2 regions of the Cytobacillus oceanisediminis genome follow, and region 1 is predicted to be linked to the other one. Evidence: riboswitches for the same ligand, from Rfam matches in the RefSeq annotation. Region 1 holds a riboswitch; the other holds the start of a gene.
The links. A riboswitch is a leader RNA that binds a small molecule or an ion and turns the genes downstream of it on or off. The one in region 1 is predicted to bind S-adenosylmethionine.
Positions count from the first base shown of each region.

Region 2: it holds a riboswitch for S-adenosylmethionine, as region 1 does, so the genes downstream of both, IRB79_RS24900 (O-acetylhomoserine aminocarboxypropyltransferase/cysteine synthase family protein) here and IRB79_RS05175 (LLM class flavin-dependent oxidoreductase) in region 1, are expected to answer to the same signal.

Region 1 covers NZ_CP065511.1:985,350-989,777, reverse strand. The annotation lists gene IRB79_RS05180 (ATP-grasp domain-containing protein) at 126-1,082, opposite strand; gene IRB79_RS05175 (LLM class flavin-dependent oxidoreductase) at 1,098-2,147, opposite strand; SAM riboswitch class I at 2,257-2,360, opposite strand; gene IRB79_RS05170 (ABC transporter permease) at 2,478-3,476, opposite strand; gene IRB79_RS05165 (ABC transporter ATP-binding protein) at 3,469-4,395, opposite strand.
Region 2 covers NZ_CP065511.1:4,930,995-4,935,422, forward strand. The annotation lists gene IRB79_RS24895 (methionine ABC transporter ATP-binding protein) at 1-603, opposite strand, end outside; SAM riboswitch class I at 758-861, opposite strand; gene IRB79_RS24900 (O-acetylhomoserine aminocarboxypropyltransferase/cysteine synthase family protein) at 1,001-2,317, opposite strand; SAM riboswitch class I at 2,404-2,505, opposite strand; gene IRB79_RS24905 (hypothetical protein) at 2,557-2,895, opposite strand; gene IRB79_RS24910 (MFS transporter) at 3,038-4,309, opposite strand.

The sequences.
Region 1 (4,428 bases):
ATTAACCTGCCCCAATTGTTATAAAAAAAAAATCGGCTGTAATTTGCAGCCGATCCTGAAGTATTTTGGTACCTCCGAATTCAATTTATAATCCAAAAGGACCTGCTGAGGCAAGTCCCCACAACTTAAGCCGTTACCGATACAGCGTATTTTTCTTCCAATGTCTTCTTTAAGAATGAAGCTAACTCGAGCATTCCATATTTTCCAGCTTTCGCTTCTGCATCAGAATTATAGTTTGTGTTTGTATTAATATCATAAGTGTAAATATTACCTTCAGCATTTCTGATAAATTCGATTCCAGCGACTTGAATATGATTCCTGGCCAGAACCTCTTTGTATTTTTCTAAAATTTCGTCCTCAAAATCTTCAATGATCTGGAATTTAGGCTTCTCTTCAACCTCTTCTCCTACCGGGCAGAATAAGTCGCCAATCTGGCATGCGTCCGCCGGGCAAAGTTCAAATCCTTCCGAAGTATCAACCCTGACGGAATAAACAAAGTTGCCCCCTACAAACTCACAGCGGGTGATATAGCTTTCAGGAGATTGAATGTATTCCTGAATAAGAGTAATACCATCAACAGGCTCTTCGAAGGAAGGTCCCTCCACATAAGCTTTTAAAGCTTCAATACTATGGAATAATTGAACACCCAGGCCTTTACCGGCTCGGTTATGTTTCGTGATAAACGGCTTTCCTGCAAATTCTTCAGCTGCATTAATAATATTTTGTTTTCCCACCGCTGCAATCGTTTTTGGAGTCCTGACACCAGATTTGTTTAACTCCAAGTATTGTAAGACCTTACTAACTTCCAGCTTGAGAGCGCTCGTTCCATTTAACACTGTACGGCCATGTGCTTCTAGCCAGGCCAATACTTGTCCGGAAAATTCAGCTGCAAAACGATGATCACGAGTATGAGAAGAAGCACTCATCCGGCTATAGAAGATTCCTTCTGGCGGTTCTGCAGATAAATCTAACGTCCCTTCGTCTAAATGCCATTCTTCATAAGGAACACCCAGTTCCTCCAGCCTTTTTGTCAAATGGACTGTCCACTCACTATTTTCATGTATTACATATACCTTGGTCATTATTCCGGCCCCTTTCTAGCTCTTTATTAAACTGCGTTTTTGTTCCACTAATGGCATAACCGTCTTTGCGAAGCGTTCCATTTCCTCCAGTTGAGGTGAAAATTGCAATAATAGCAGGTCTAGTCCAGCTTCTTCATATTGCAGGATTCGATCAGCAATTTGCTCTGGTGTTCCTACTAAGTTTGGCCGCAAACCTCTGTTAGAGACAGAGTAATCCTGCAGCTGAATCTGCTGCTCTAATTGTGATTTTGTCGTGAAGTCCTTAAAGCCTGCGTAACCGCTGGAATCCTTTACGGTCGTGATTTTTTCAAGCTCAGCAAGAGACTCTTCTTCTGTATCACGGCAAATAACATAAGCTGCCATTCCGAAAGAACTGAATGGCGCATTGTTCGTTTGTTCACGCCGTGCCTTCATTTCTCCTATTTTCCGTTCAATCTCTTCAACCGTTCCGCCGTGCATAACATAAGCATCACATTTTTCTGCGATGGTCTGCTTGCCTTTTTCACTTTCACCGCCTGCATAAAGAATCGGGTTAGGTCTTTGAACTGGCTTCGGAGCAAGCTTCGTATCGTTTAAGTCGTAAAATTGGCCAGAATAATTGAAGTTTTCTTCTGTCCATAACCCTTTTAGAACATCAATGAACTCTTCAGTACGGGCGTACCGCTCATCATGTTCTGTAAAAATGCCGCCATATTGACGGGCTTCTTCGGCCCACCAGGCAGAAACAACGTTAAGAGTAAAACGTCCGCTGCTGATTTGATCAATATTGGCTGCCATTTTTGCTGCTACAGCAGGATTATGAAAACCAGGGCGAATCGCGGTCATAATTTCAATTTTTTCCGTCACGGCTGCAAGTGCGGCTGCCGTGGACCATGCTTCAAGAGAATCATGGTCCGGTCCTTTAATATCATTTAAATATAATTCAGCTATTAACGTAGTCGAGTATCCCCATTTTTCAGCCGACTGAATGACGTTTTTAGCATATTCAAAGGTTGGCGGCATCTTTTCGTCATCCACATTTCGCAGCCAGCCTCCAAAAATCGGCAGCCAGAAACCATATTTCATTTTTCTTCTCTCCTCTTGCATTTTAAATATCTACTTTTCGCATAAATTAAGTTGGATTTACAAACAATAAAAAAACTCTCCTCCTAAGAAGAGAGTTTGATAAACCCTCTTCTCATCTTTCAAGCGATACGCTTGCTGGAATTGGCACAGTATTCATCAGAACCTGCTGCCGAGGCTTCAAAGGGCCAGTCCCTCCACCTCTCTGGATAAGAAGAAAAATATTCAACTTTTTAATTATTTAAAGCGATAATAATTTAAATTCATCCAATTGTCAATCAATTATTTCTGAACTCTAAATATTGGTAAGATTAGCCTTGAAAAATGACCCTCTTAATACATATCCTTCTGAGTAAAATTCCAAAACGCCACAGCCAGGCAGGCGGCCGTCCAAACCCCGAGAACGGTCAGCGAAAACGGCAGGGACATCCCTTCAATCGGCGGAGCCTGGCCTTCTAAATAGTTAATCAGATCAAAGTTCAAGTTCACTAAATACTTGGAACTCGTCCAGCTCGAACCGATAGAAGATAGCAGAGTGCCTGCGATTAACACGGCCATCATCGCCCCTATTCCAGTCGCTGTATTTTTGACTAGAACTGATATCATGAGGCTTATGGTTCCAACAACCGCTGTTACTACCCAGGCAAGTCCAACTGACATCAGCAAGTATTCCCACATCGGCAGAGTATGGATGTATTCCGTTGAAAATTCACCAGATGCAGAAGCTTGAAATCCGGTCAAAATTGGGGCGGTCCATCCATCATATCCGAGCACGATTCCTGAAACCCCATAACAAACAATCACGGTTGCCGCCATCAGCATGGAGGTATACAGCAAAACCGTCAGCCATTTAGCCATCAGGATTCTCCATCGTTTAACCGGCCGGGACAGTAATGTTTTGATGGTGCCATCATTATATTCCCCGCTCACAATATCAGCCATTATAATAATAATGAATAAAGGCAGGACAAGTGTGACTCCCTGTGAGAAAAAGATGCGGATAAACGTAGGGGCTCCAGGATAGTTTGGGTTGATATCGTTGTCCAGATAGTACTGCTTTTGCTTCAGATCAAATTCAAGGAACTGTCTGAACTCGTCCTGGATTCCACTCGATGCGAGCCGATTTTGCCGGTCGACAATCTCCTGCTGAAGCTCCACCCGCCAGTCCAGAGTGCCCTGCTTTTCTATTTTCTCCTGTATCTCCCGGTACTGTGCATATGTAAACATCGAGACCAGAATGACTAATATAACGCTGACAACCGCCAGGCGTTTTTTGGAAGCAATTTTCATCACTTCATTACGAATCAGTCCAACCATATTCGGATTAGACAATATGATCGCCTCCTGTCAAACTGATGAATAGGTCCTCCAATGTCTGCACTTTCCTTTCGATCGTCCATACCTCAATACCCGCCTTCATTAAAGCCTCATTCAGAATTGAGGTTTTGCTTTCATCCATAAGAGTGTGTATAGTATGGTCATCGTATAGTTCTGCAGCCTGGACATACTGGGATTCTTGTAAAATAGCAAGTGCACGAGCAGAATCACTGACTCTCCAATCCACACCAGATGACAGTGCACCAACTAAATCGCTTACGCTGCCGACCTTCACGATTTTCCCATGGCTCATAATAGCCACACGATCCGCCAGCAATTCGATTTCACTTAAAATATGACTGGATACGAGCACCGAAAGGCCCGTATCATCGACCAGCTTCCTGATAAATGTTCGAAGGTCTTTTATTCCCATCGGGTCCAAGCCATTCGTAGGCTCATCCAATATAAGCACATCCGGGCGGCCTAACAATGCTTGTGTAATACCAAGACGCTGACGCATTCCTAATGAATAGGTCCGAACCTGATCATCAATTCTAGCGGTCAGATCAACCAGATCAATGACTTCCTGTATCCGTTCTTCATCCACATCAGGCAGCATTCGCGCAAACATCTGCAGGTTTTCGCGGCCGCTCAAATACTTATACAGCTCGGGATTTTCGACGATAGAACCAAGGCGCTGCATCGCCTGAACGAATTGCTTTCTTACATCAAAACCGCAGATGTGAATCTTTCCGGACGTTGGCTTAATGAGCCCGACGAGCATCCGGATCGTGGTGGTTTTCCCGGCGCCATTAGGGCCCAGGAACCCAAATACTTCTCCTGGATAAATTTCAAATGATATATTATCAATAATCGTTTTCTTTCCAATGATTTTCGTTGCATTTTCCAATAGAACTGTCGGCTTTAAGCTCATAGCATCACCCTTTTTCTATTCTAACTAAATCTT
Region 2 (4,428 bases), 1.4 Mb from region 1:
CATTTCATGAGTAATTAGGACAATTGTTAAGCCCAGACGCTCATTGATGTCAACAAGCAGCTCCAAAATGGAATCTGTAGTCTGCGGATCAAGTGCAGATGTCGCCTCATCACAAAGCAGTACTTTCGGATTGTTGGCAAGGGCTCTAGCAATTCCAACTCTTTGCTTTTGACCGCCGCTAAGCTGGGAAGGATAGGCATCTTCTCTTCCTTCAAGACCAACGAGTTTAATGAGTTCGTCTACCCTTTTCAGCCTTTCCTGCCGTGAAACACCAGCGATTTCAAGCGGAAATGCGATATTCTCCCTTACTGTTCTCGACCATAATAGGTTGAAATGCTGGAAAATCATGCTTATTTCCTGACGCGCTTTTCTTAGCTTGCTTCCCTTTATCTTTGAAACTTCATTTCCTGCAACTGTTACACTGCCCTGGGTAGGAAGCTCTAACCCATTCAGCATGCGGATCAAGGTACTTTTACCTGCACCGCTATATCCGATAACTCCGAAAATTTCTCCCTCTTTCACCTCCAGGTTTACATCATCAACTGCTTTTACCTGGCCATTTTTTGAAGAGAAAACCTTCTGTACATCTTTTATAGAAATCAACGTGAAATGTCACCTCTTTAATCGAAAGATACAGATTATAATTAATAGACTGCTCATATTCCCCTATTTTTTACTCCTTATAAGCTTTCATGCGCTAAAAGCAAAAATGCCTTTCTGCACATGAGCAGAAAGGCATTAAAAAATTAAGTCCTTTCTCTCATCTGTCAAAGCTATGCTTTGAGTGAATTGGCACCATTTCAACTAATTGACGGTTGCCGGGCTTCATAGGGCACTTCCCTCCACCTCTCTTGATAAGAGCGTAACGTTCTATATTCAATTATTGCTTTAAATAAATTTAGCAGTTTTTAATTACGTTTGCTATCGTATCATAGCCATCAAAAAGGTGTCAACGAAGAAATTTTAAACTTTCGGAAAAAAATGAATGGTAAATTTTCCTTTATGCTTTTGCAGCAAGCGATGTGATGCCTGCAGCTGCTTCTATTGCCTGTTCCAGATCCTCAATCAAATCTTCCGCATTCTCGATTCCGATAGAAATCCGAATTAGATCTTCCGGCACTCCTGCAGCTTTTAAACCTTCTTCATCCAGCTGCTGGTGAGTGGTGCTTGCAGGGTGGATAATCAGGCTCTTTGCATCCCCTACATTAGCCACGTGTGCCCATAGCTGCAGGTTATTGATTAGCTTGGCTCCAGCCTCTCTTCCGCCAGATATTCCAAACACAGCCACAGCGCCTGCTCCTTTAGGCAAATATTTATTTGCCAATTCTTTGTCCGGATGGCTTTCATGACCTGGATAAAGCACCCAATTAACGGCTGGATGCGCCTCAAGGTATTCCACTACTTTTTTTGTATTGGCAATGTGTTCCTTCATTCTCACATGCAAAGTCTCAAGCCCCAATGTAAACTGAAATGCACTTTGCGCACTCATCGCAGGCCCTAAGTCTCTTAACAGCTGAACGCGTGCTTTGATAATATAAGCCGCCTCGCCAATTGCTTCGCTATAGACAATATCATGGTAGCTCGGATCCGGCTTTGTAAAGCCCGGGAACTTAGGGGAATTCCAGTCAAATTTTCCGCCGTCTACAATAATTCCTCCCATTGTTGTTCCATTGCCGAGCAGCCATTTAGTCGCAGAGTGTATAACAATGTCAGCACCATGTTCGATAGGCCTGCAAAGATAAGGTGTAGCAAAGGTGTTATCGACAATAAGCGGCACACCATTCTCATGTGCAATTGCTGCGACCTTTTCAATATCCAGAATTTTTAAGCTCGGGTTTCCAATCGTTTCCGCAAAGATGGCCTTTGTTTTATCTGAAATCGCGTTACGGAAATTTTCCGGATCTTTTGGATCGACCAGTTTCACTTTAATTCCATACTTGGGAAGTGTGACTGCAAACAAATTATAAGTACCGCCATATAAATTGGACGCAGCAACAATTTCATCGCCTGCTTCAGCTATGTTTAATATGGCAAGAGTAATGGCAGACTGTCCGCTTGCAAGAGCCAATGCACCAACTCCTCCTTCGAGCAAGGCCACTCTTTCCTCAAATACACTTACAGTCGGGTTATGTATCCTGCTATAAATATATCCTGGCTCTTTAAGAGCAAAGAGATCTGCAGCGTGATCTGTATTCTTGAACTGGTAAGCATTATTCTGGTAAATCGGTAACGCCCTTGCACCAGTTACAGGGTCAGGCTTCAGTCCCCCATGCACTCCAATTGTTTCAAAACGGTAATTTTTTTGTTTGTCAGTCATTGCTTTCTCTCCTCTATAAAAATTTTAGTATTTCTTATCGAAGAGCTGAAAAAACCCTCTTCATAAGAAGAGGGCTGTATCGTCTCTTCTTATCTACCAGAGCATCCCGCTCTGCTGGATTTAGCACCGTGTACTTTACCGGTTGCCGGGCTTCGCTGGGCCAGTCCCTCCGCCTCTCTTGATAAGAATATTCAGTTAATTAATATTAAAACGATATTATCATACTATTAAAAAAACGGTCAAGTATTGTGATATGAAATTTTCCCTAAACAGAAAAAAGACTCGAGGAGCAATTTTTTTCTAAAGGTGGTATCCATCATTATTTTATTTTGGGAAAGTGCATCTCTTAACTTTAACTCTCCTGAAATCAGTGACAGCACAGCTTCATCAGAGCCCAAGATCTCCACATCAAAATGGCTGGTGTGACTTACCTTCCGGATTTCCCCATTCGAAACCATCAGAGGAATGCTTATATTTCCCGCCTTAATAAGCAAAGAGAAATTTGATTTTCTTAAAAAGTATCCAAGATGCCCTTTAGCCTTTAATTCCCGGATAAATACATCAGGTAAATCCTTCACAGCCTCACCTCTTTTAATGGGTCTATCATCTTTAATATTCAGTAAGGAAGATCTTCAATCCTTTATTTTTCATTCGACAAATACAGAAAGACAATGCCTGTTTATTAGGCATTGTCTTTCATTTCCCGAGAAATATGTCAGATTATACTATTTTTACAGAAGGCGCTTCAGCTTTTGTCTTATTATAGCTTCTGAAAACAAAGAAAAAATAGAGAGAGCCGATCAAATATAAAGAAGCAGTAATCGTGAATACGAGTGCATATCCCCAATAATCTCCATATCTCATGACGATTCCTGTTGAAACAGGCCCCATTACAGCCCATCCCAGATTGAAAACCATCTGATTGACGGAGTTTGCCAGTCCTTTCATCGAATCATTTACCTTAGACATCATTAGCGACATTTGTATAGGATTTCCAGCATTCATTAATGCCTGCCGGAACAAAAAGCCGATCGCAGCAAGCCAAAGATTCTCTGTATAAGCAGTTAAAAGCAGAAAAGGAAGTGACATGAGCTGCAGGATTACAACTGCTTTGACTTCTCCCACCTTCCTTACCACAACCGGGCCGATAATCATAGCAAAAGCAGTGGCAGCCTGCCCTAATGAAATAATAATGCCAATGGCTGAATTGGAAGCTTCAAAACGGTCTGCGAAGTATAAATTCAGATAAGGGATAACCAGTCCTGCTCCAATTCCTATTAGCAGCTGCGCAAAAGCAAACATGGCGATAATTTTGACGCCTTCATTTTTAGCGGAAAGGTTTTTGAGCGAAAAATCCTTTAAGCCTCTTACATCGTTTCTATCTTTGGGAGCTTCTGCGAAACGCAAGATAGGGACAAGGCCTGCTATGAAGAAAACACTTGCAATCAGAAGGGTAATGCGGATGCTGGTGAGCTGATCCACAAATAAAGAAAATACATCCGTTAAGATGCCTCCGCTTAAGTTACCGATTACATTTGCACCCGTCATAATGGCAAAATGGATGCTGAATAAATGAACCCTTTGGTCAGCCTTTGAATTCTCAGCCAGCCATGGTATGCCGGATACTTGCAGAAATGCTGTTGTCAGCCCTGTAAGAAAAGCAAATAAAATCAGGAGTTCCTGCAATTCAACCATACTTCTGAAAAGCATAACGACACCCGTAGCAACAGCCCCAAACAGCATCGCTCTTTTTCTGCCAAATCGGTCGCTGGCGATCCCTGCCGGCACAAGAATCAGTGCTGTGGCGAGAGCAGTCATGGATATGATTTGCCCATTAACACTTTCGGTGTAGCCGAGCTCCCTTATGTAGAAATTATAGATTACCATGAATATCCCAAAACCTATTTGTGTAAGGATATTCGCCATAAAGGCCAATTTTATATTGTGGTTATAGCCTTTAAATTGGCCAGTCCACTCCTTGTAAAATGCCATCCGGATCCCTTCCTGCACTGTGTGATTATTTCGATTCCCTAAGTATCATACTCTTTCGGAGGGGGTTTGTAAATATATTTTGAATATTGAAAAGGCGGATTTCAATGTTTTTAAACATG